DNA from 3 places in the Paenibacillus sp. LX16 genome. Region 3 is predicted to be linked to each of the others. Evidence: riboswitches for the same ligand, from Rfam matches in the RefSeq annotation. Region 3 holds a riboswitch; each other region holds the start of a gene.
What was found. Region 3 has a riboswitch for cyclic di-AMP ahead of T3H97_RS06785 (hypothetical protein). Riboswitches for the same ligand answer to the same signal wherever they lie in the genome.
Positions count from the first base shown of each region.

Region 1: linked by a shared signal. The riboswitch ahead of T3H97_RS00535 (C40 family peptidase) and the one ahead of T3H97_RS06785 (hypothetical protein) in region 3 are both predicted to bind cyclic di-AMP.
Region 2: linked by a shared signal. The riboswitch ahead of T3H97_RS20785 (TrkH family potassium uptake protein) and the one ahead of T3H97_RS06785 (hypothetical protein) in region 3 are both predicted to bind cyclic di-AMP.

Region 1 is NZ_CP141152.1:131,962-139,090, forward strand. It holds gene motB (flagellar motor protein MotB) at 1-495, opposite strand, end outside; gene motA (flagellar motor stator protein MotA) at 488-1,282, opposite strand; gene T3H97_RS00520 (hypothetical protein) at 1,470-1,763, shown strand; gene T3H97_RS00525 (4a-hydroxytetrahydrobiopterin dehydratase) at 1,881-2,180, shown strand; gene T3H97_RS00530 (GNAT family N-acetyltransferase) at 2,259-2,765, opposite strand; gene T3H97_RS00535 (C40 family peptidase) at 3,071-3,571, opposite strand; cyclic di-AMP (ydaO/yuaA leader) riboswitch at 3,577-3,714, opposite strand; gene T3H97_RS00540 (hypothetical protein) at 3,991-4,818, opposite strand; gene T3H97_RS00545 (M1 family metallopeptidase) at 4,830-6,842, opposite strand; gene T3H97_RS00550 (YwhD family protein) at 6,967-7,129, shown strand, end outside.
Region 2 is NZ_CP141152.1:4,637,447-4,644,575, forward strand. It holds gene sdhA (succinate dehydrogenase flavoprotein subunit) at 1-1,041, opposite strand, end outside; gene T3H97_RS20770 (succinate dehydrogenase cytochrome b558 subunit) at 1,135-1,809, opposite strand; gene T3H97_RS20775 (LysR family transcriptional regulator) at 2,036-2,941, shown strand; gene T3H97_RS20780 (potassium channel family protein) at 2,947-3,624, opposite strand; gene T3H97_RS20785 (TrkH family potassium uptake protein) at 3,731-5,071, opposite strand; cyclic di-AMP (ydaO/yuaA leader) riboswitch at 5,355-5,499, opposite strand; gene T3H97_RS20790 (CPBP family intramembrane glutamic endopeptidase) at 5,761-7,129, shown strand, end outside.
Region 3 is NZ_CP141152.1:1,460,735-1,467,863, reverse strand. It holds gene kdpA (potassium-transporting ATPase subunit KdpA) at 1-590, opposite strand, end outside; gene T3H97_RS26385 (potassium-transporting ATPase subunit F) at 741-818, opposite strand; gene T3H97_RS06785 (hypothetical protein) at 1,002-1,397, opposite strand; cyclic di-AMP (ydaO/yuaA leader) riboswitch at 1,513-1,685, opposite strand; gene T3H97_RS06780 (glutathione peroxidase) at 2,152-2,637, shown strand; tRNA gene T3H97_RS06775 (tRNA-Leu) at 2,788-2,870, opposite strand; gene T3H97_RS06770 (urease accessory protein UreF) at 3,133-3,888, shown strand; gene T3H97_RS06765 (Rha family transcriptional regulator) at 4,169-4,390, shown strand; gene T3H97_RS06760 (helix-turn-helix domain-containing protein) at 4,539-4,853, shown strand; gene T3H97_RS06755 (IS3 family transposase) at 4,808-5,692, shown strand; gene T3H97_RS06750 (helix-turn-helix domain-containing protein) at 5,786-6,169, opposite strand; gene T3H97_RS06745 (helix-turn-helix domain-containing protein) at 6,263-6,637, opposite strand; gene T3H97_RS06740 (MarR family winged helix-turn-helix transcriptional regulator) at 6,823-7,129, opposite strand, start outside.

The DNA of each region.
Region 1 (7,129 bases), 1.3 Mb from region 3:
GGCCAGCTTTCTTGCTTCCGGCTTTACTTCGGCCTGCCCGGATGAAAACAGGGCATTATCACTAATGGTGATCATTAGTTGCGATTGGTTTAGCTTGGTATTCAGCAAGGGGGTCAGGCCGTTATTTTGAATATATTGATCCATCTGTTTTTTAAGCTTTTTTAAATCTTCTTCTTCCCGCTGGGCAAGCTGTTTTTGCAGTTCAGAGGTAGAAGTAGCTTTCGATTTTACGGGTTGTGACACTTGTTCTTTATTTTTGCCCATATCCATGGATTGTGACGACGGATTCGCGGCCGAGTGATCCAGCACGCCAGTGCCGCCACTAAAAGCTGCATTCAGGGATTGAGCCATAGTTTCAAATTTTTTGGCGTCGAGCGAGCTCATACCGAATAAGACAATGAAAAGAGCCAACAGAAGGGTCATTAAGTCGGAATATGGCAACAGCCAGCTTTCGTCAGCATGCTCTTCATGCGGTTCATGTCTCTTTTTACTCACTGGAATCGCCATCCTTCTGGGTCATCGTAGCCCGTTCGGTCGGAGTCAGGAAGATCGTCAGTTTCTGACTGATGGCGATCGTCGATATCCCCGATTGAATGGAAAGCAGACCTTCGACCATCATTAATTTAAGCTCTACTTCTTTTTTGGATAACCGTTTCAGCTTGTTGGACATCGGATGCCACAGGACATAACCTGTAAAAATACCGAGCAACGTCGCAATGAAGGCTGCTGCAATGGCATGAGAGAGCTTTTCCATGTCACTAAGGTCAGCCAGAGCGGCAATCAGACCTACAACCGCACCGAGTACCCCGAGCGTTGGAGCATACATACCGGCTTGGGAGAAGATCAGTGCGCCAGAGCGATGTCGATCCTCGGTAGCATTGATATCCTCCATCAGAACGTCCCGTACGAATTCCTGATCATTGCCGTCAATAATCATTCGCATGCCGCCACGCATAAAGGGATCGTCGATTTCCTCTACCTTAGATTCCAAGGCGAGCAGACCTTCACGACGGGTAATGGATGCCCACTCGGTAAACGTACCGATGAGCTCTTTGCGGTCTAACAGTTTTTGTTCAGTGAAAATAACCTTGAACAGCTTCGGAATCCGTTTGATTTCTGCCATCGGGAAGGCCATAAATATACTCGCTGCCGTTCCGACGAAAATAATCATGTAAGCAGCGGGATTATTGACCAGATTGACGACCGGAGCGCCTTTTAAGATCATCCCGACGACCAGTGACAAAATCCCGAGCACAAGTCCGATAATGGTTGAAATTTGCATGATACACCTCATCCATGAGAATAGATTTTGAATCCTTTCATGCCGCCGGGGTCGTCCTTGCCCCAAGCGCGTCATTACAAGACGGATTATAGTATTTATCGACAAAACTCTCTTTTTTGTTAAGTGCGAATTTCCGGTATAATAAGGTGATTATGTATTAAATGGCGGAACCATTGGAGGAAATGGCATGGGAGTAAAGCATGGGCGTGAGTATGAACAAATTTTGAACGATTTGACAGAGGCTGTGGGGCGCATCCCAGATAGCTATGAATTTTTTGAGATGGAAGCAGAAGATTGGGACAGGCTGGACCCGGCGGGACGTCAGGAAGTCAATGAAGCTTTGGCAGAAGACTTATTTTATGCACTGGGTACAGAGCCCACAATCACTGTAGGGAGTGGCGTTGTGATCTATGAGCCGGAGCAGCATCGTATCTATGTACTCATTGGAGACGAGGAGCTGACGTCAGTCCCTTTGATTTGAGGTCCGTCTTATGGATTTATCAACGGGGCCGTGGTAATATGTACACCAATATATCGTAGTTTTGGCCGTATTTAAGCGGTCGAAAGGCTTCCGTATAAACGGGGAGGAGTTCGTAACATGCCTTTTACACAAGAAGAGATTGAAGCACATCTGGAGAAACTGGAGGGCTGGGAACTGGAGGAAGGACGATGGATCGTTCGAAAATATAATTTTTCCAGTTTTATGAAAGGGATTGCATTCGTGGATGAAGTTGCTGCTATATCTGAAGCATTCAATCATCATCCATTTATTACGATTGATTACAAGACCGTGACTCTGCGTTTGACCTCTTGGGACGACGGCGGTATTATGGCCGTGGATATTAAGGAAGCCCAACAATATAATGAAGCCTTTGAAAAAATGCGCAGCAGTCATTGAGCTTGTAATGATCTGTCGTATGATGATAAAAGCGCCTTCGCTATACAACATCGTGGTTGTATGCCGAAGGCGCTTTTATCATAGAACCTGGGTTGGGTGGTCGGGACGATATACCATACAATAAAACGGTTTTTTGCCATCGGGAGTCTGGCGTTCATAGGTATCTGTAAGCTCAAATCCAGCCGCCTTGTAGGCCCGGATAGCGCGCCCATTCCAAGTGAGCACCTCTAGATCAATTTCATTCTTCGGGTTGCGTCGTTGAGCTTCCTCTGCAATGGCACGGACAAAATCTGATCCTTTGCCATGTCCGCATCTGTCAGGGTGCATTCCAAGACCTAGCCGGGTCACACCGATCATAGGAAAATATTGAGCAAATCCCGTCAGCTTATTCTCTTCATCCAGTACGGCAACATATTGCTCTTGGCGAAGCGTGGGACTCCCAAATTCGACTTCAAGCGCCTTCATTTGTTCCCAGGGGAGCCAACCGTATATGTTATAAGGTGGATCATAGCGCCACTCACAGATTGCAGCCGCTTGATGCTCGTCCATCGGTACGATCCGATAGTTGGATATTGAGGCCGGCATGTGTTCCATCCTCCTTTTACACAGGTACTTCAATCATTAACAACAGATTGTAGACAAGTTGCAGGGGAATGGCAAGCGTGTTTATTTCATACCTAAGTCGGGTATACATTCAATAAGAAGGAATTACTGCTCATATGCTCCCCCAGCGGTGACGGTAAAACCGACGATGTTCGCTAAAATTGAAACCTTTTGAGGTCTCAGTTCGTCAGTAAAGATAATAATTGCTGATGTTGTGGACATAAAAAACCGCAATTCGATTCCGGCCAGAATCAAATTGCGGCTAGGGTTAGCTTGCTGTGCGTTAGTTATTCTACGTTATCGTCATCAGGAATTTCTGAAGCTACAGAATGGTAAGCGTCTGTGCTCATAATTCTTTTTGCACCGACATAGCGGTTAGCGTAATAATTTTCGTTCAGTGAGCTAACTACTACACCACGTGAAGTCGAGGAGTGGGCAAATTTCCCTTCACCTACGAAGATACCTACATGGGAAATGCCTCTTCCTGTGGTGTTGAAGAACACCAGGTCCCCAGGTCTCATTTCATCGCGGGATACAGAAGATCCCATTTTGAATTGTGATCCGGATTGATGCGGAAGTTTAATTCCCAGTTTGTTGAATACGTACATTGTGAAGCCGGAGCAATCGAATCCCTCGAGTGTAGTGCCTCCGCTTCTGTAGCTCGTTCCTTTGGCATCTTGAATGACCTGGTCCATCTTGGAGTCTGCATATGCACTGCCGCCACCGAATGTAAAAGATGTAAAGGCAATGGCAAGACCCATAGCTGCGATCGTTAGCTTCTTCTTCAAAAAAAATATACCCCTTCCAATGCCTGCGAGGTTAGCTTAAGGATTCGGTAGAAGGTTCCCCTATGACCACTCTGTTGCGAGATCAATTCACCCAAACTGGTTCCCCCGCTTCCTAGGTGCCAGGAATTAGGCTTAACTTAAGATGTGCACCTTGGAGAGCAGTATTCACAATAACGTTATTTTTGAGATAAAGGTTACAATAAAGATTACAAAGTTGTTACTATCAGTTCACTGCGATTATTGTAACAAAGACGGCTGGCTTTGGCAAATGTTTCATTGCAAAAAGTTACAAAAAAAATCTGCTCCTAATGTCTCAGGAACAGATCTTGTTAACAGTATTCAGTTATGTGTCGTTTGCGCGGGTATGAGTCAGGGTTTTTCGACAGACGGAAATGAAGTAAAAAACATAAAGGCAGGGTTTAGCTTCTACTGGAAATATCGGTATGCCATAGTCTGTACTGCGAACTGATATGCCACAGCCTGACCAGACTAGTAACAAAATGATACGATTGCTGGAGAATGAGCGCCAGCATGCCAGTCCAAATCATCGCCACGGTGCCAAATAGACCGAAGACCAGCAGCACACAAGCACCGAGCAAAAGGGATATACCGACAGCTGGGAGGAGCTGGCGAAAGAAGGCGAGCAGGGAGGATAGTATGGTGTGACCACCGACAGTACCCAGTTGCATATACAGGATGCACTGCCGAATGAACCATCCGTATGCCATCCATCCAATGACATAGGGCAATAAATGCAGCAGATAAGAGGGAGATTGAAGCGCTCCTGCTACAATAGGGTAGAGTCTCGGTACCACCCAAAAGGCGGGAAGCAGCAGCAGTCCCAACTCAATGGTGTAATACAACAGCGACGACATGCCATGGCGTTTCATACCCTTGAAAAAGGACAGGCTTTGCGGTTCAGTCGCATCGGTATGCAGACTTTGATATATTCCGGCTCTAATGAAGGGAGTGATCAGTATGCGTAGTACAGTCGCCCCTAGTAGTATCCACAAATACACATGTACTTCCCGGCTGTCCATCAGAGCAATCTGGCTCTCCATCCAAAACAAGGTCTGTCCCAGCTCGTTTTGACCCTGATCAGGATAACGGAGCAATAGCGGGATAACGGCAGACTGCACCAGCCGATAGAGAAACACCCCCCACAGTAGTCGATACAGAAATAAAATGATAACGATATAAAATCGTATGCGCACCAGCGCCCAGCCCTCTTTTATAACAGTCCGCATCTATAGACACCTCACCATGACAGACTTCCAAGCAGTGTCTCCAACAGCTTGGTTACACTTATACTCCAACGGGTTTGTTGTTTTTCGTCCAATTCGGCCTTTAGGCTATTGTTAATATGCTTATTCTCCAGTGCAATGGTATATAGAGGATCAAGGGTTACATAGGAAACGGGAGAAGTACTTTTGACCCGAAAAGTTGTGCTTTTGCCCGCGCCGTCCCAAGCCTTGAATATCGTTGTCCCATCCTTGAAGGTAAATTGGACAGGGATCTTGGGATAATCCGCCCCTTTTTTGCTGACCGTCACGACTGCTTCATATCCATTCTCCAGCTTGTGGTTTGTGATGTGATCCACTGAAAAGTCCGCCATTTGGCCGTCATATACATACTGTTCAAAATAGTGGCTCCATGAGCGTCCGGTGACTCTCTCCACGATACGTTGAAAATCCTGTGAGGACGGATGCTTGAATCGGTACGTCTGGACGTAGGTCCGCATAATGCGATCCATTTTTTTCATACCCACCTGACGTTCAATGCCCCGTAGTACCAGCTTGCCTCGAGAGTAGGCATTTTGCGCGTACTCAGCAGCTGAGCCGTACTTCCATGACTCGCGGTTTAGCGGCTGTGGGGAGGCTACCTGTCCCGATTGTAATGGCAAGTTGGGGGTAAGCCCATATTCTTGTTCCATAAGCCGCTCCTCTGCATAGGAGGTGAAGCCTTCATCCAGCCACGGCTCCTCAAATTCATTATTGGCTACCATTCCGTAGAAATATTGATGTCCAATCTCATGAACTAATGTCCGTTCCAGACTATAGCCAGGATTCAGATTACCCGCAGCAGCGGCTGTGATGAGTGTCGGATACTCCATACCGCCGGCTCCATTGCCTGATTTGGGTGGAACCACGATGGATAGGGTGGAATATGGATAAGGCCCGTACCATTTGCTGTAGTACGAAAGGGCGGCCTTCGCGGCGCTCATATAGCGTCCTTTGAGCTCCTTGTGCGACGGGTCAAGGTAGAGCTTAATTTTGACACCAGGGACTTCAGCGGAAGAAAAGGGTTCTTCTACGGTTACAAAGTTGGGTGAAGCGGACCAGGCAAAATCGTGTACATCATCGGCATAAAATTGATATATTTTTTGGCCGTTCTGTCGGACGGCACCACGGGTGGGAAATCCGGTCGCTGCTACGATATGAGTTTCAGGCACCCGAATCCGTACGCTGTAAATTCCAAAATCGGCATAAAACTCGGAGTTACCATGATACTGGTGGAGGTTCCAGCCCTCCTCGGCGCGTCCACGCTGTCCTGCAGTCTCGTAGACGCTGAGCTTCGGGAACCACTGTCCTGCCATTACAAAATCATCTGTCGCACCCATACGAGCGAAGATGGCGGGCAGTTTTACCTCAAACTTCATATATAATGTGATTTCTTCGCCACCTCGTACCGGCTTGGGTAGACGCACCTTCATGAGCGAACGGTCGCCTGCGTTACCGTCATCTGGCTGCACATATTGGATGCGGTGCATGAGAGATAAACCGTCCTCTGTTTTTAGTTCAGTCAGCGTCATGGAGCCAAAGCCGTCTTTGGGCATGGTGTCTCCTCGCAGCTTTCCACCGGATTCCTTCATAAAGGTAGTTTCCATGGAAGAGAAGGCATTCGGGTATAGATGAAGATACAAATCATTCACGGTTTTCTTGCCCGGATGCTTCCAGGTCAGTGTCTCAGTGCCTCGCAAAACCTGTCCTTTTTCCAGAGACACATCAATGTGGTACTCTACCACCCGTTTGCTGAGGATTTCTGTAGCGGGCTGTGGAGGGTTCTTGGGCAGGTCAGGCAGGATGTTTGCCCCTAGAGGCTTGCCCATATTTGGGGCAAGCGCAGACTCAGACAGGGAGCCGTATAGTGGTTGGCCTATGGACTGCGGGTCGGATTGCGATTGGGGCTGCCAGGCAAACCATAACGTCCCTGCGAGGAGACCGAGGGCTAGTGTAGACAATAAAACGATTTTAGTGCGTGCTGGGGTCATACAATGGATACCTCCCGTTGACAAGCATCTACAGCATGTATATGTTTGCTTTCAGGAGATTATTAGTTAAAATATTTATAGTGTAGAATGAGTGTGAAGACGGAAAATGGAGGTCTAGTGACGCATGAGTGAAAATCAGCCGGACGGCAAAAAACAGATTGCACTGAACATTGTCAGTGGCAAGAGTAAACATAAGGGTTTCGGCGCAGGCTCAATCGACCTGAACAGCATGTCCCCGGTCATCATTGACCGAGGAGAGGCGAAAATTGATATCGGTGCCATGCATG
Region 2 (7,129 bases), 2.7 Mb from region 3:
TATTTTCATCGGGATTTTGCGCGGATCGTCACCGACGAATTTTTCATAAATTTCAATAATGCCGCCCAGCTTTACATCCAGTTCTTTCGGGTCCTTGTGGGACAGATCGAGGTAGACCATGTTCTCGCCATTAATACCCAGTCCATCATCAACACATACACTGAATATTTCACGTGTCGCAATATCGCGAGGAACCAGATTCCCGTAAGCCGGATACTTTTCTTCGAGGAAATACCATGGCTTACCGTCCTTATACGTCCAAATACGACCGCCCTCTCCCCGTGCCGACTCGGACATGAGACGCAACTTGTCATCACCTGGTATAGCCGTCGGATGAATCTGGATAAACTCACCGTTCGCATAGCGTACCCCTTGCTGATACACCGCACCGGCAGCTGTGCCCGTATTAATGACGGAATTCGTGGTTTTACCGAAAATAATCCCGGGCCCACCAGATGCCAAAATAACTGCATCCGCCGCAAAAGTCTTCACTTCCATCGTACGTAAATCCTGCCCGCAAATCCCTCGGCAGATGCCTTCATCATCCAGTACAGCCTGTAAAAATTCCCAGTTCTCGTACTTGGTCACCAAACCAGCAGACTCCCAGCGCCGTACCTGCTCATCAAGAGCATACAGAAGCTGCTGCCCTGTCGTCGCACCAGCAAAGGCGGTCCGATGATGCTGGGTACCGCCGAAGCGGCGGAAGTCCAGCAGTCCTTCCGGTGTCCGGTTAAACATGACGCCCATGCGGTCCATGAGATGAATGATCCCCGGAGCCGCTTCGCACATCGCTTTTACCGGAGGCTGGTTGGCCAGAAAGTCCCCGCCATAAACTGAATCATCAAAGTGAATCCAGGGTGAGTCTCCCTCACCCTTGGTATTTACCGCACCATTGATGCCGCCTTGAGCACAAACGGAGTGGGACCTTTTGACCGGAACCAAAGAAAATAAATGAACGTGAACTCCCGCCTCTGCCGCCTTGATCGTAGCCATTAGACCTGCCAGACCGCCGCCCACGACAATAATGTTGGATGCTGCCATTTCTGCTCACTCCTTTTTTTTAGGATTTTAACCAAATCCTCTTTTACGTTTGAAAATAGAATCTCAACACGATGTATAATTGATATGAGTCGTTTATAGTAGCTGTTTAAAAGCGCTGCATTGCACCAAGGCAGTTGCCGTTTCCTGAAATTCCGCGCTGCGGAATGCAAGCAGGGAAGCGATGAAGCCGATAGACACCACCACGAATAGGGTCATACAGATATAAGAAGATACTTTTTGCGCACGTGGTCCCACGGTAATCCCCCAACTGACCATAAATGCCCACAGTCCGTTAGCAAAGTGAAAGGATGCCGAAACGACACTGATTAAATACAAAATGAAATAAACCGGGTTCGTCACGATGCCATGCATGACGCCGCCTAGCTCCTCATGGGTTACATTACCCAGAGCCACCTGAAAGCGTGTGTCGTATACGTGCCAGATAATAAATACAAATGTAATGACACCGGAAATACGCTGGAACAGAAAGCGCCAGTTACGTGAATAGCCGAATCTTTTGACATTCGGGTCAGCCTGATAAGCGATATACAAGCCATAAATTCCGTGGAACAGTAATGGCAAGTAGATGAATAACGTTTCTAGCACAATAACCAGCGGCAAACCATTCAGGAAGGCCACGCTGCGATTAAATCCTTCCTTGCCGCCCTCCACCGCTGTGAAGTTCGTCACCAAATGCTCAACAAAAAATAGAGCCAACGGAATGACGCCAAGAAGCGAATGCAGCTTTCTGGAATAAAATCCTCTCATCTAGGTCATGCTCCCTTCTCCCAATAATAGCGTTTTCAATAGTAATATAACATATAAAATGACAGTTCCCGACAGGAAATGTCCAACAAGGTGTCCCTTATAAGGAAAAACAAAAGTGTGAACATCTTGTGTCGCTTTCATGTTACTCCTTTTCGGCTTATAATGGAATTGCAATATACGTATTAATTATTATGTCTTTTTTGCATATAGAGAGGAAGTGCATGATTTGTTTGAGGATTTGAACGCTTTTGCTGTCATTGTCGAGCAGTCCAGCCTGAATAAAGCCTCCAAACTGCTGAATCTGTCCCAACCTGCCCTGTCTCGCAAAATTGCCAAGCTGGAGGAAGAGTTGGGTGTGAATCTCTTTGATCGTCGGGGCAAACGGCTCGAAATTACGTCCACTGGCCGATTTGTTTATACATTCGCGCTAGAGCAACGGCAACGACAGCTTCGCTTCTTACAAAAGCTGTCCCAGCACAAAAATGAAGCTCAGAGTATGCTTACACTCGGCGCGAGCCTCACGACACTCCAAACGACGCTGCCTACCCTCGTCGAAGCTTTCATGAGCAAGCATCCTCAAACCGAGCTGAAGCTGCTCACCGGTAAAACCCATGAAATCGTCGCCTTTGTACGTGACAAAAAAGCAGACGCCGGTATTGTCGGGTCTGCCATTCATGAAGCCGGACTGCGTTGCATTCCGCTATTTGATGATCATTTGGAGCTCGTTGTTCCCATTGGACATGAATTAACCGTCAAGACAGGAACGGCCTCGATGAAAGATCTGCAAGGATTGCCGATGATTATTTTCTCCAAAGGAACCTGGTACCGCAGTCTGACGGATGACTTGTTCCAGCGCAGCGGCATCATGCCGGATATCCGCATGGAAATCGACTCCTTCGAGGCAATTGTACGCCTGCTTCCAACCTGTAAGGCTTCTGCCTTGCTACCCAAATCCTATTTGCGCAGCGAACTATTACGGGATAATGGACTCACTGCATTGTACTTGCCCGATTTGAAGGAGACACGCCGAACGACCTCCCTCATTTACTCGGAGACGACCGATCTCGGTCCGACAGCACGACGCTGGATTAGCGAGACACGTGCGTCGTTTGCAGGCTACCGTATGGTGTAGAGGATTTAATCCTCTTCATTAACATTAACAACCTCATCCTCAAAGCGACCGATATTGTCATTCGAGCCGATGATGACCATAATATCGTCGGCTTTTAGCCGATCCATAGCCGTCGGTGCGATCAGGATACCATTCGCCGTATGAAGCGCCACGACGCTACAACCAAAGCGGGTACGGGCATTTAGCTCTGCTAGCGTTTTGCCATTCAGACATGCAGGTACATTGAGTTCCACAATACTGTATTCCTTAGACAACTCCAAATAATCGAGCAAATTAGGCGTGACTAGCTGGTGAGCCACCCGGATACCCATATCCCGTTCTGGATAAATGATCCGGTCTACACCGAGCTTCTCTAACGCACGCCCGTGCAGCACAGATATGGCTTTGGCTACGACTTTTTTCACACCCAGCTCCTTCAGCAAAATGGCGGTGAGGATGCTTACCTGAATGTCATCACCAATAGCAACAATGCCACAATCGAAATTACGGATGCCCAGTGATCGCAACGAGTCTTCATCGGTAGCGTCCGCCACGACAGTATGTGTCAACATCTCACTCATACTGTCCACAACATCCTCATTCCGGTCAATGCCTAGCACCTCGCACCCCATATCCACCAATTGCAAAGCCAGGCTTGAGCCAAACCTCCCCAAGCCAATAACTACAAACTGCTGCGTTTTCATATCTACTCGAAAACTCCCTTATCTGAATCAATTTCATAAATGAGGATTTTGCAAAATCCTGAAATGATTAAACCCACGAAATGTATACTGCATATTATGAAATGATTCATCCTATAATCATTTTGCCTTCCGGATGACGATATAATTCTTTACCCTTTTTCGGCCCCAGTGCATAAGCTAGCGTGAGTGGGCCCAGTCTACCTGCAAACATCGTTAGGGTGATCACCAGCTTGCCTATGACTGTCAAATCAGGTGTAAGCCCCATCGACAGCCCCACCGTACCAAACGCAGACACCGTCTCGAACAAGATCATCAGAAAATGATGATCTTCAGTTGCCGACAAAATCATCGTTACCCCGATCACGAACAGCAACCCCAGCAGTGTAATGGTCAAAGCCTTGTAAATTCGTCCCTGCGCAAGTCGGTACTTGAACAGTACAATATCTTCCCGCCCCCGCAGCATCGAAATCACCGCTCCAATGAGCAGGGCGAATGTTGTGGTCTTAATCCCGCCTCCAGTAGAGCCAGGAGAAGCCCCGATAAACATGAGTATGATGATAAAAAACTGCGTAGCCTGCCGCAAGCCTGCAATGTCCAAGGTATTGGCACCTGCGGTACGGGGAGTAACGGACTGGAATAAAGATCCCAGTAGCTTACCACCCCAATCAAGCGAGCCCAGAGTCTTCGGATTCGTAAACTCAAATACAAAAATCACGAGCGTGCCGACTACAATCATAGCGCCCGTCATGCTGAGTACCACCTTGGTATGCAAGGACAGTCTCTTGCGCTTGCGATATTCTGCCAGGTCTGACATCACTACAAAACCAATGCCGCCAGAAATAATCAGAAACATTGCGGTAAAATTAACAATCGGATCATATACATAACCTGTCAAGCTACGAAATTCACCGAATAAATCAAAACCAGCATTGTTAAACATGGAGATGGCATGCCAGATTCCAAAATAAATCGCCCTGCCTACGGGCATATCAAAGGACCAGCGAACCGAGAATATCGTAGCGCATACGCCTTCAATAACCAGTGAGTACAGTAATACCTTACGGATTAACCCGACAATTCCCTCTACAGAAGTCTGATTCATCGCTTCCTGCAAAATGAGACGCTCCCGCAGGGAAATCCGACGCTTGAACACCAGTGCAATCAAGGTAGCCATGGTCATAAAGCCAAGACCGCCGATCTGGATCAGCGCAACGATGACAACTTGACCAAAAGTGGTAAAAAAGAGACCGGTATCCTTTACGACAAGCCCGGTTACACAGGTCGCAGAGGCGGCAGTAAACAAAGCGTCTATAAACGCAAGTGGTTTTCCTGTTGTATTAGAGATCGGCAGCATTAACAATAAACTACCTATTAGAATGATAATGGCAAAGCCCGCAACGAATATCTGCGGTGGAGAAAGCCGGAGCCAGCTTGCATTGGGATTCATCTATTCATCACTTCTCTCCTAATCCTTAAAACTATAAAAACAGTGATTTAATACGGTGTAAGCTCGCTACGCGTTCCATTTGATCTTCCGATCGTCGTTGCCCCTGAATTTTTTGATTTTTCCAAACCTTAAGTAACTATAATTAGCATTCCCTGAATACAGGAAGAATGCATGTCAAGCACTATTCGATCCCCCTGTGCTAATGGCGCGCAGCGTCCTTAACTCAGCAAACTTTTACACTTTTATACACACAAAAAAGACACCGGAAAACCGAGTGCCTGACTTGGTTCCTGCTCATAGCCTACGAGGTTAGCTGACGGATTCGGGCAGCACAGTATGCCCTATTTACACTTCCAGGATCGGTTGTAAAATTCACCCCAGTAACATGGTTCCCCCGTTTTCCCATAGAAATTCGGCTCAATTGTATATCATTACCTATGTATTTCATAGGCATTGCCTCAAGATTATAATCCTTCTATATCCAGAGCACAAAACCGATTTCGCCGAAAAAACGTGATATTGGCTTTATTTTGCGAATGGGCAACGTTTAATCGCAGCTTATCTTATTTTATTGGAACTTTAAAGTGCTTTCGCTCTATTTTCATGAATATCGCTGGTCTGTTGGCGGGAACCTGTGCAGTATGATATCTTTAATGGATGTTCTTATTTACAGATTAAGGAGGAAACTCATGAATCCTATCGGGAAACCGGTCGTGCTCACGGCCAACTTCAAAAAATTAGGCTTGCTGGGCGGGATTGGCCTGATTTGCTTTTTTATCTTTCAATTGCTTATTCCCTCGCTTAGCAATCCGAGTCCAGAATCAGTAATGAACGCAAAGGTCATCAGCAAACAAGAAGCGGTCATACACGCATTGGACTTCGCCCGCTCCGAGCTGGGCTATACTGAATCACAGCCAGAGGAGCCTGTCGTGACCTATCAGGCCGAAACAGATTTGTACGGTTATTTATCTAGAGAAAAACTGCTTCAACAGTACGACCGTACATGGAAAAAAAGTTACCCTTACGAAACCTTTCGGGTCGATCTGCCTGAATCCTCAGCGAAGAGCAAACTGCAAATTCATGTAGATTTATCCACTGGGAAGGTCGTAAGCTTTAAACGGATCACCTCCAACACCAATTACACACAGGCTGATATTTCTACGGATGAACAAGCACGTAACAGGCTTGTACGTGTGGCTGAGGACGGCATGACGCTCGAAGCCAAGGAGCAGACGGCCGCAGTATGGGTCAAGCGCTTTGGCTTTAAGCCGTCGGACTTGAAGCTCGCGACCACTGAAAAAGAAGGCGGATTAAAGTATACCGTAGACGATAAAAAAATCGGCGCCTCGGTACTTACACTGGCTTTTACTTTTGAAGACGGTGATGTTCGCTCCTTCACTCAAAGCTTTTCAGCCCCGTCGTCCTATACTGAATATATCGAAAAGCAAACATTTTGGGCGAATTGGATGACCTATGCGGGTTATGCCCTATTTAGCTTTGTGCTGGGTGTACTTGCCATTGTATATGCGTCACTCACACGACGATATACTTCATTTGTACGCGGCATTGTTCTGTCCGTTATATACTTTATTGCCAGTATAGCTGGGACCATGAACATGCTACCTTTATTGCAAGCAGAAGCAGGCGGTAAGGGCATGCTTATATTTCTTATGGTTTTCCAGATTGGTGTTACCTTCTTCATGGCTGTAGCGCTCTACTTCTCCTTGGTCGGCGGTGACGGACTTATGCGTCAGGTTGGGCTGAATGCATGGCCACGTGCGAAAGAGCCGGGCTACGGGCTGTATGTGCTTCGCAGTATGTATGTTGGCTACTTGTGGGCCTTTATTTTACTCGGGGTACAATCCATCTTATTCTTTATACTGGAGCGCACATTCAATACATTCTCCACAACAGATGCCACACAATCCCCTTACAATATGGCTTATCCATGGCTACTGCCGATTATGGCCTGGATGGCAGGTATTGGAGAAGAGACTGTCTACCGTCTGTTTGGTATTCCGATGGTCAAAAAAATAGTGAAAAATACTTTTGTGGCTT
Region 3 (7,129 bases):
GTCTGGGGTACCTTCAATCCAACCAGCACCAGCGTAAGCACAAAGGCCAGCGGCAGGAAAATTCTTATAATGGCTTTAATAAAATCTTGAAAGAAATTGCCCATTCCTTCACCGCGCCGCGTCAATCCTCTCATAAAAGCCGCTGCAACCGCAAAACCGGAAGCAGCCGAAGTGAACATCATCATCGTGACGAACGCCATCTGTGTCAGATACGTAAGCCCGCTTTCTCCACTATAATGTTGGAGATTCGTATTCGTCATAAAGCTGATTACCGTATTAAAAGCTAGTGATGCTTCCATATTACTGTTTCCTGCCGGATTACCGGGAAGCATTCCCTGTAAACGCAACAGCAAGTAGCTGATCGCCACAAGCACGACATTCGTAGCAATGAAACTCATAACATACGTAGTCCAACGCATGCTCTCCAGCTTCTTCAATCCTACTACTTTATAAATCAGCTTTTCTGTTCCGCCAAAAATCCGATCCGTCCGATTCGGTTCATTCGAGAATACATGATACATATATGTACCCATTGGCTTTACCAAGAGCAGCAATATAAGGATCACAATTCCAATTTGAAGCAGCTCCATCCTCTATTCCTCCTTCAAAATGCTCCTGCGTTTGGAACAACAGACCCGATTCAGACCATCTATGGAGTGCACACGTTTGCGAAAACCTGCTACCTATGATGCTTAATATTCAGATCTGTTGTTCCCGCCCGCTCTATCCCCTATAGCTGACTAGAACTTTTCAGGGTTCAGGAGTGCGTAGATTAAATACATAAACACAATAGCCGTAAGCCCAAGTATAACGATCATCCTCTTCGTCCTCCTTTAGAGGTCTGCGCATCACACCAGCGTACAAACAGCAATATCACTCCATAACTCACAGCCATGACGAGCAGCATGTATATATCCATCATGTTCATAACCTCCGTATCGGTCCTCAGATCGCCATTCTTATTTCATCATAAAATCATAAAACAACTATGTTATAAGTGCTTATCCGTTCAGTAGAAAACCCACCTCTCCGTTCAATGTGTAGATCACATGGTCCGCTCCCAATCCCCGATAAATTCCTTGTGGATTACAGCCGTGCGTAATAACATAGATCGATTCCGATGTTAGTGGCCGACATATTTGCAGGAAACGGCAAGTCAGATTCAAGCTGTTCTCGAACAAATACACACTACCAATTTCTTTTTTTGGAAAATTCCATTTTCCCGCTTGCATGGTATTGATGCGGACAATGTGCTCCACACCCATTTTTTTGAGCTGTCGTTCCTCCTGGGCGCTATTCGTGAGAACTGCAAACGCCAATTTTTTGAACATAAGCAATTTCACAAAACTTCTGCCCGCTTCATTCGGTGCAGTGACAATAATTAACCGACCTTCCATCAGTAGCTCCTCTCCCGGTATAAAAAGACAACAAAAAGAAGCCGAAGGAAAAAGGCTTTCCTCCGGCTTCTTACATATCCATGATAAAATAAACCATGGCTGCACACGGCGGTTTGTTGCCTCTCCCTGTACGCTTACGAGGTTAGCTGTCGGATTCGGACGTGAGAGTCGCCCTATTTCTGGTACTTGACCGGAAAATTCACCCCATGAGACACACGGCTTCCGAAGCCGTACAGTCTCGATTGGTTCCCCCGCTTTTGCAACTGCAAAATTCAGCGCTATAGACATTTCGTTGTTGCTTCATTCAAGTTAATTTGAAATTACGTCTTGAATCATACACCCGCGCATGGAAGACTGTAAAGCTCAACTGCGGGGTTATAAATCGGCCTTTAGAGCCTAGTATATTAATAATAGCGCTTACAATACAACTATGCTTCTCACAGCTCCTTCAATCTCTGTTTTTCATCCCTTTTCGAAAATGACAAGCATGTCAATATTGGCGTAGGGTAGAGCGTTTTTGGCCTTTTTTTGTAAAAAGAGAAGAAAATACGCTATATGTACCAGCTAAACACCGATTGAACCCGCTTTTATAAGAAGAAACACCTTAATTCGCTCCATTTGCGGTGCGATTTACTGTTTTGAACAAAATACGATTTTACAGCGGCTAAAGGCTTGATACAGCTTTTCCAAACTTGCAACCTCGCTTTTAATTGCTTACAATTTAATTGCTGAATATTGAATAAGGAGAGATACTATGACCGTTTATGAATATGATGCGCAAACCCTGCAAGGGAAACAAATTCCGTTATCCACATATGAAGGGAACGTTCTGCTTATCGTGAACACTGCCAGCAAATGTGGGTTAACCCCCCAATACAAAGCGCTACAAGAGCTATATGACCAGTACCATGAACAGGGGCTCGAAATTTTGGGATTTCCCAGCAACCAGTTTGCCAAACAAGAGCCAGGTTCTAGCGAGGAGATTTCCGAATTTTGCCAGATCAATTATGGTGTTACCTTTCCGATGTTCGCCAAAACAGATGTCAATGGAGATCAAGCGCACCCCTTATTTCGCTACCTTACCCAAACAGCTCCGGGGGTATTAGGATCCAAAGCGATCAAATGGAATTTTACTAAATTCTTAATTACACGAGAAGGTAACGTATTTAAGCGCTATGCACCGCAAACCACTCCAGATAAGCTGGCGGGAGATATAGAGAAGCTTTTGCAGCAAAACTGACATTCTTCTTAATCACAGTTATTAAACAACCTGTTGTCTACCGTTGCTTCTGTGGCTAAAGGATATAACGAAAAATGCTTAACAAAAAAAAAAGCATCCCTTCACGTAAAACGTGTCAGGATGCTTTTTTTAACTGGGTCTTGCATATAATGCGGTCGAGAGGACTCGAACCTCCACGGGCGTACGCCCACTACCCCCTCAAGATAGCGTGTCTGCCATTCCACCACGACCGCAAATCATAATGTAATGAGGCAACAGATTTATTATACTCTCTCATCAACTATTTGTAAACAAAAATATAATAATTATTTTGTGTGTTATTTTTTCTAACATATATAAGCGATAATAATATTTAATTTGACACAAAGGCTACTAAAATGTAAATATATATTACATATATTTCGAATTTTTTTGTTATCCCCAAGTGCAGAGTAAAATAATATAACATAATAATTCACTTCGAGGAGGCGAACCACCCTGCATAAAGGCAACCGCTTGCTGAACTATGCTTTATTGTTGGACCCTTCCCTACCTATTGGTGGCTTCACCCGTTTTAACGGACTAGAGAAACTATTCCGCAACAGACATTTGAACAGTCTACAAGACCTGGAACATTACATGTTGGATGATTTGTATCCTCAATTTACAACCGTTGATGGCATGGCTATCAAAAGTCTGTATGTCGCCATCCAGCAGAATGACGGTTGGCGGATCGCTCTCATTGATAAGATGCTGCATACCCAACGTCCCTCCTTGCAGCATGTGAAGGAGTTGCGTCTATCCGGTCAGCGTCTACTCAAGCTCGCTAAGGCTCTTTATCCTTGGCTTGAATTTGACCAGTTGGAATCCATACTCATTCAATACAATGCGATTGGCACACTCGCTACCGTTCACACCTGGATTAACCTCCTCCTCGGAAACGATGTAGAACAGACCGTTCACGGCTATCTTGGCGCAGCGGTGTCCTTCTGTGTGGAAGATGCCTTCAAACTACTCAATCCTCCTTATGAGGAAAAGAACCCTTTTATGGAGCGTATGACCAGCGAGCTGCTCTCTGCATGGAAGAAGCTTAACGAACCTGAGCCAACCGCATTTCAGCGTCGTCTTCTTCACAGACACTGGTCCAGCTCCTACATCACTCTACCTCTTTATATGAGCCATAATAGCCAATTGGATGAACCTAGACTGTTTTCCTCTCCTCAGGTCTATTCAAACGCCTTCCAGCATCCCCCTGATGCGTCGTTTCGCTAATGTGGCAGCAACACCAAAAACACTCTGTCCCTTTCCTCAGGTGGCAGAGTGTTTTTTATCCACATATAATCGAAATTCACACCATTAGCAGACTCTAGACGGATTATCAGAACCATCTAGCACTTAATTAAGTAATTAATTCAATAAAATGACGCATTTACGATTGTAAAAACACGTATAAAAGTGTATCATAGTTTTAGATGGTTAATTCTAACATGTTTACTGATGATTATTATAACACACCAATTATTCCGCAAGAATCCGTAAGGGGCGATTTCTCTTGAACAACAAAATGCCTGTCACCTCCTTCGGGTGGGCCATCAAACAACGGCTTGTCGAACTTCGACTGGATCAGAAAACATTTTGTGAGACACACAATATTCCACCTTCACGCTTGTCCAATCTGATTCACGGCACCCGCAAAGCACAAAGGTACAGAAAACAAGTTGCTGCAATTCTGAACATCGACGATAACGATTATAAGGAGGCACCGCCACTCTAAACCCAACAAGCATTCCAGTTACATATAGGTCATTCCATACCACCAAGAAACCAAATAAACCCGTAAAGCGAACTGAAGTGCACCCCTTAGAATAGACATTGGAATAAACCCCTGGTTTATCCGATGAAATCTAAGGGGTGCATTTTTTATGCCGGCGAAAAAGGGAACAAAGTTTAACGAGTATACGTTTGAAACCAAGGTAGAGGCCATACGACTCCATATTGAAGAAGGTTGGACGTATCGTAGACTCATGGAGAAGTTTGGGATCGCAGATCGACATCGATTAAAAGAATGGATGCGCAAATACAAGCAACTCGGTGAATTCGGGCTCATGGACCAGCGAGGACGGCGTAAGGAGTATATCGATCAGGATAGGTATGTACAGAAGCTGAGACGGGAAAATGATATGCTAAAAAAGTGTTTGGAAATCTGGATACAGGAGATGAAGCACACAAATATATAACCATTGAGAAAGCTGCGAAAGACTATCCTATTAGCAAACTGTGTACGCTTTTCAAAGTCTCCAGAAGTGGATATTACGCCTTCTTAAAGCGTAGAGGAGCAGATCGAGATCGGGACGCGAAAGCACTTGTGAAGAAAGTGTATGAGCAGTATAACGGGGTCTACGGCTATCGCCAAATTCAACTATTTTTGCAGCACGATCATGGAGTCTGGATGAACCATAAAAAGGTACTCCGGCTCATGCAGGTCTTGGGAATCCGCTCACAAATTCGCCGGAAACATCGCTGCAACTATGCTTCCTCTACGAAAGGTCGTGTGGCGAAAAATCTGCTAAAACAGGATTTCAAGGCGGACAAACCTAATCAAAAATGGGTCACAGATATCACGCAATATCGTGTGGGGGATTGCTGGCTATATCTGTCTGCGATTAAAGACTTGTTCAATAACGAAATTATCGCGTACCAGATGAGCCATAGAAATGATAACGAACTGGTTTTACAGACGTTTCGACAAGCCTTTAAACAGCAAAAAGACGTGACTGGCCTCATCGTTCACAGCGACCAGGGATTCCAGTACACGTCCCATGCGTACCATGACATGTTGCCAAAGGTTGGCGCCCGGATCAGCATGTCTCGCCGAGGCAATTGTTATGATAATGCCTCGATGGAGAGCTTCTTCTCGCATCTCAAAACGGAAGGGCTCTACCCATATGATATCCGAAATATGGACGGGGCACAAAGGAGAATAGAAGAATATATTCGATTTTACAACCAATGTCGACCACAACGAAAGTTAAATAAGCTGCCTCCGAAAGAGTATCGGAAGCAGCTTATAGCCTAGGGTCTTTTTTCAGTGTCTATAAAATGGGGTCTTGACCAGAACCTCTCCAGTTCGTTTACGGGTTTTCAACCCAGACGATCTTTAGCTAAAAAATTATTCCGGCTTTGTTTTATCCTTCTCACTTTTTTGCTTACGGTATTTCGCAAATTCAACATATTCTAAAATAAAATTCTGTTCTTCCGTCTCAAGATCTTCTGCCTGGCAATTGAGTGGCCCCATCACTCCAAAAAAATAAGCAGCCTTCTGCTCCTGAAGTACGCCTTCTCCTGGCTTAATCCCTTTCATTAACCAATCAAGCGATACATTAAAAAAGTCTGAAATCTGAATCAAATGGGCGGTACCCGGCGTTGTTTTACCTCTTCTCCAATCACCAAGATTCCCTGAACTGATTTTAAGTTTTTCACAAAATGCCTTCTTGGTCATTCCACGATCCTTAATCAAAGCTTCAATCCGCTGATAAATAGTTTGATCTCCCAAAATGTTTCCCCTCCGACACAGTAACTTTTTCTGAAATAATTTTCATTTTTCAGCCTTACTCATTAGTAATCCCCATCAAATCCTAAGCAACCATTACCCCATAGTAGAATTGCGCTGGTTTTTCTCTTTACGAAAGCGGGTAAATTCAATATACTCAAGTATAAAATTTCTTTCCGCCTCACTAAGCGGTTCCCCCTGGTAATTCAGTTGCCCTGAAGCGTCAAAAAAATAAGGGTCTTGCGACTCCTTTAGCACCTCACCCTGTACATCTCGACCCAGCATAATCCAATCCAGACTGGCATCAAAAAAAGAAGCGATTTCAATGAGTTTATTCGTGCCTGGCGTCGTTTTTCCTCTTTTCCAATCCCCGAAGTTCCCTGTACTAATGCCTAACTGCTGGCAGAACGCCTTTTTCGTCATTCCCCGTTCCTTGATGAGTTCCTCGATGCGATGGTAAATAGATTGCATAGAAGTTCCTTCCTCCCTAGCAGGCTCTCAAATAACGATATCATGTTCTCCGTTCCCATTTCAAAGATCACGTATGCTAAAATTACCGAATTATGTATGTTGGTTCCCATTATACCACAACACGCAACAAAAACCGCCTGTTTTCCAAAGAAAGGGCGGTTTTTAAGCCAGTTCACTTACGCCAATCACGTAGCAGAGTTGTCGATTTTAAGTAAAATATGCTTCAATTCATTCAAAGTTTCACTCAGATGCAATAAATCTTCTTCTGGCAGATACACCAGTCTTTCTTGAATTTTATTGGAGAAGGTATGAAATACCTGTTCACAAAAAGCATCGCCTTCCTGTGTAATCGCTACATTCACGACTCTGCGATCCGAATCACACGACTGGCGGTCAGCCAACCCATGCTCCACCAGTTTGTCCAGAAGAGGAGTCATGTTCGGACGTGAGACATTGAGCTGTTTGGATAAATCAGATACCGTAGACGAACGT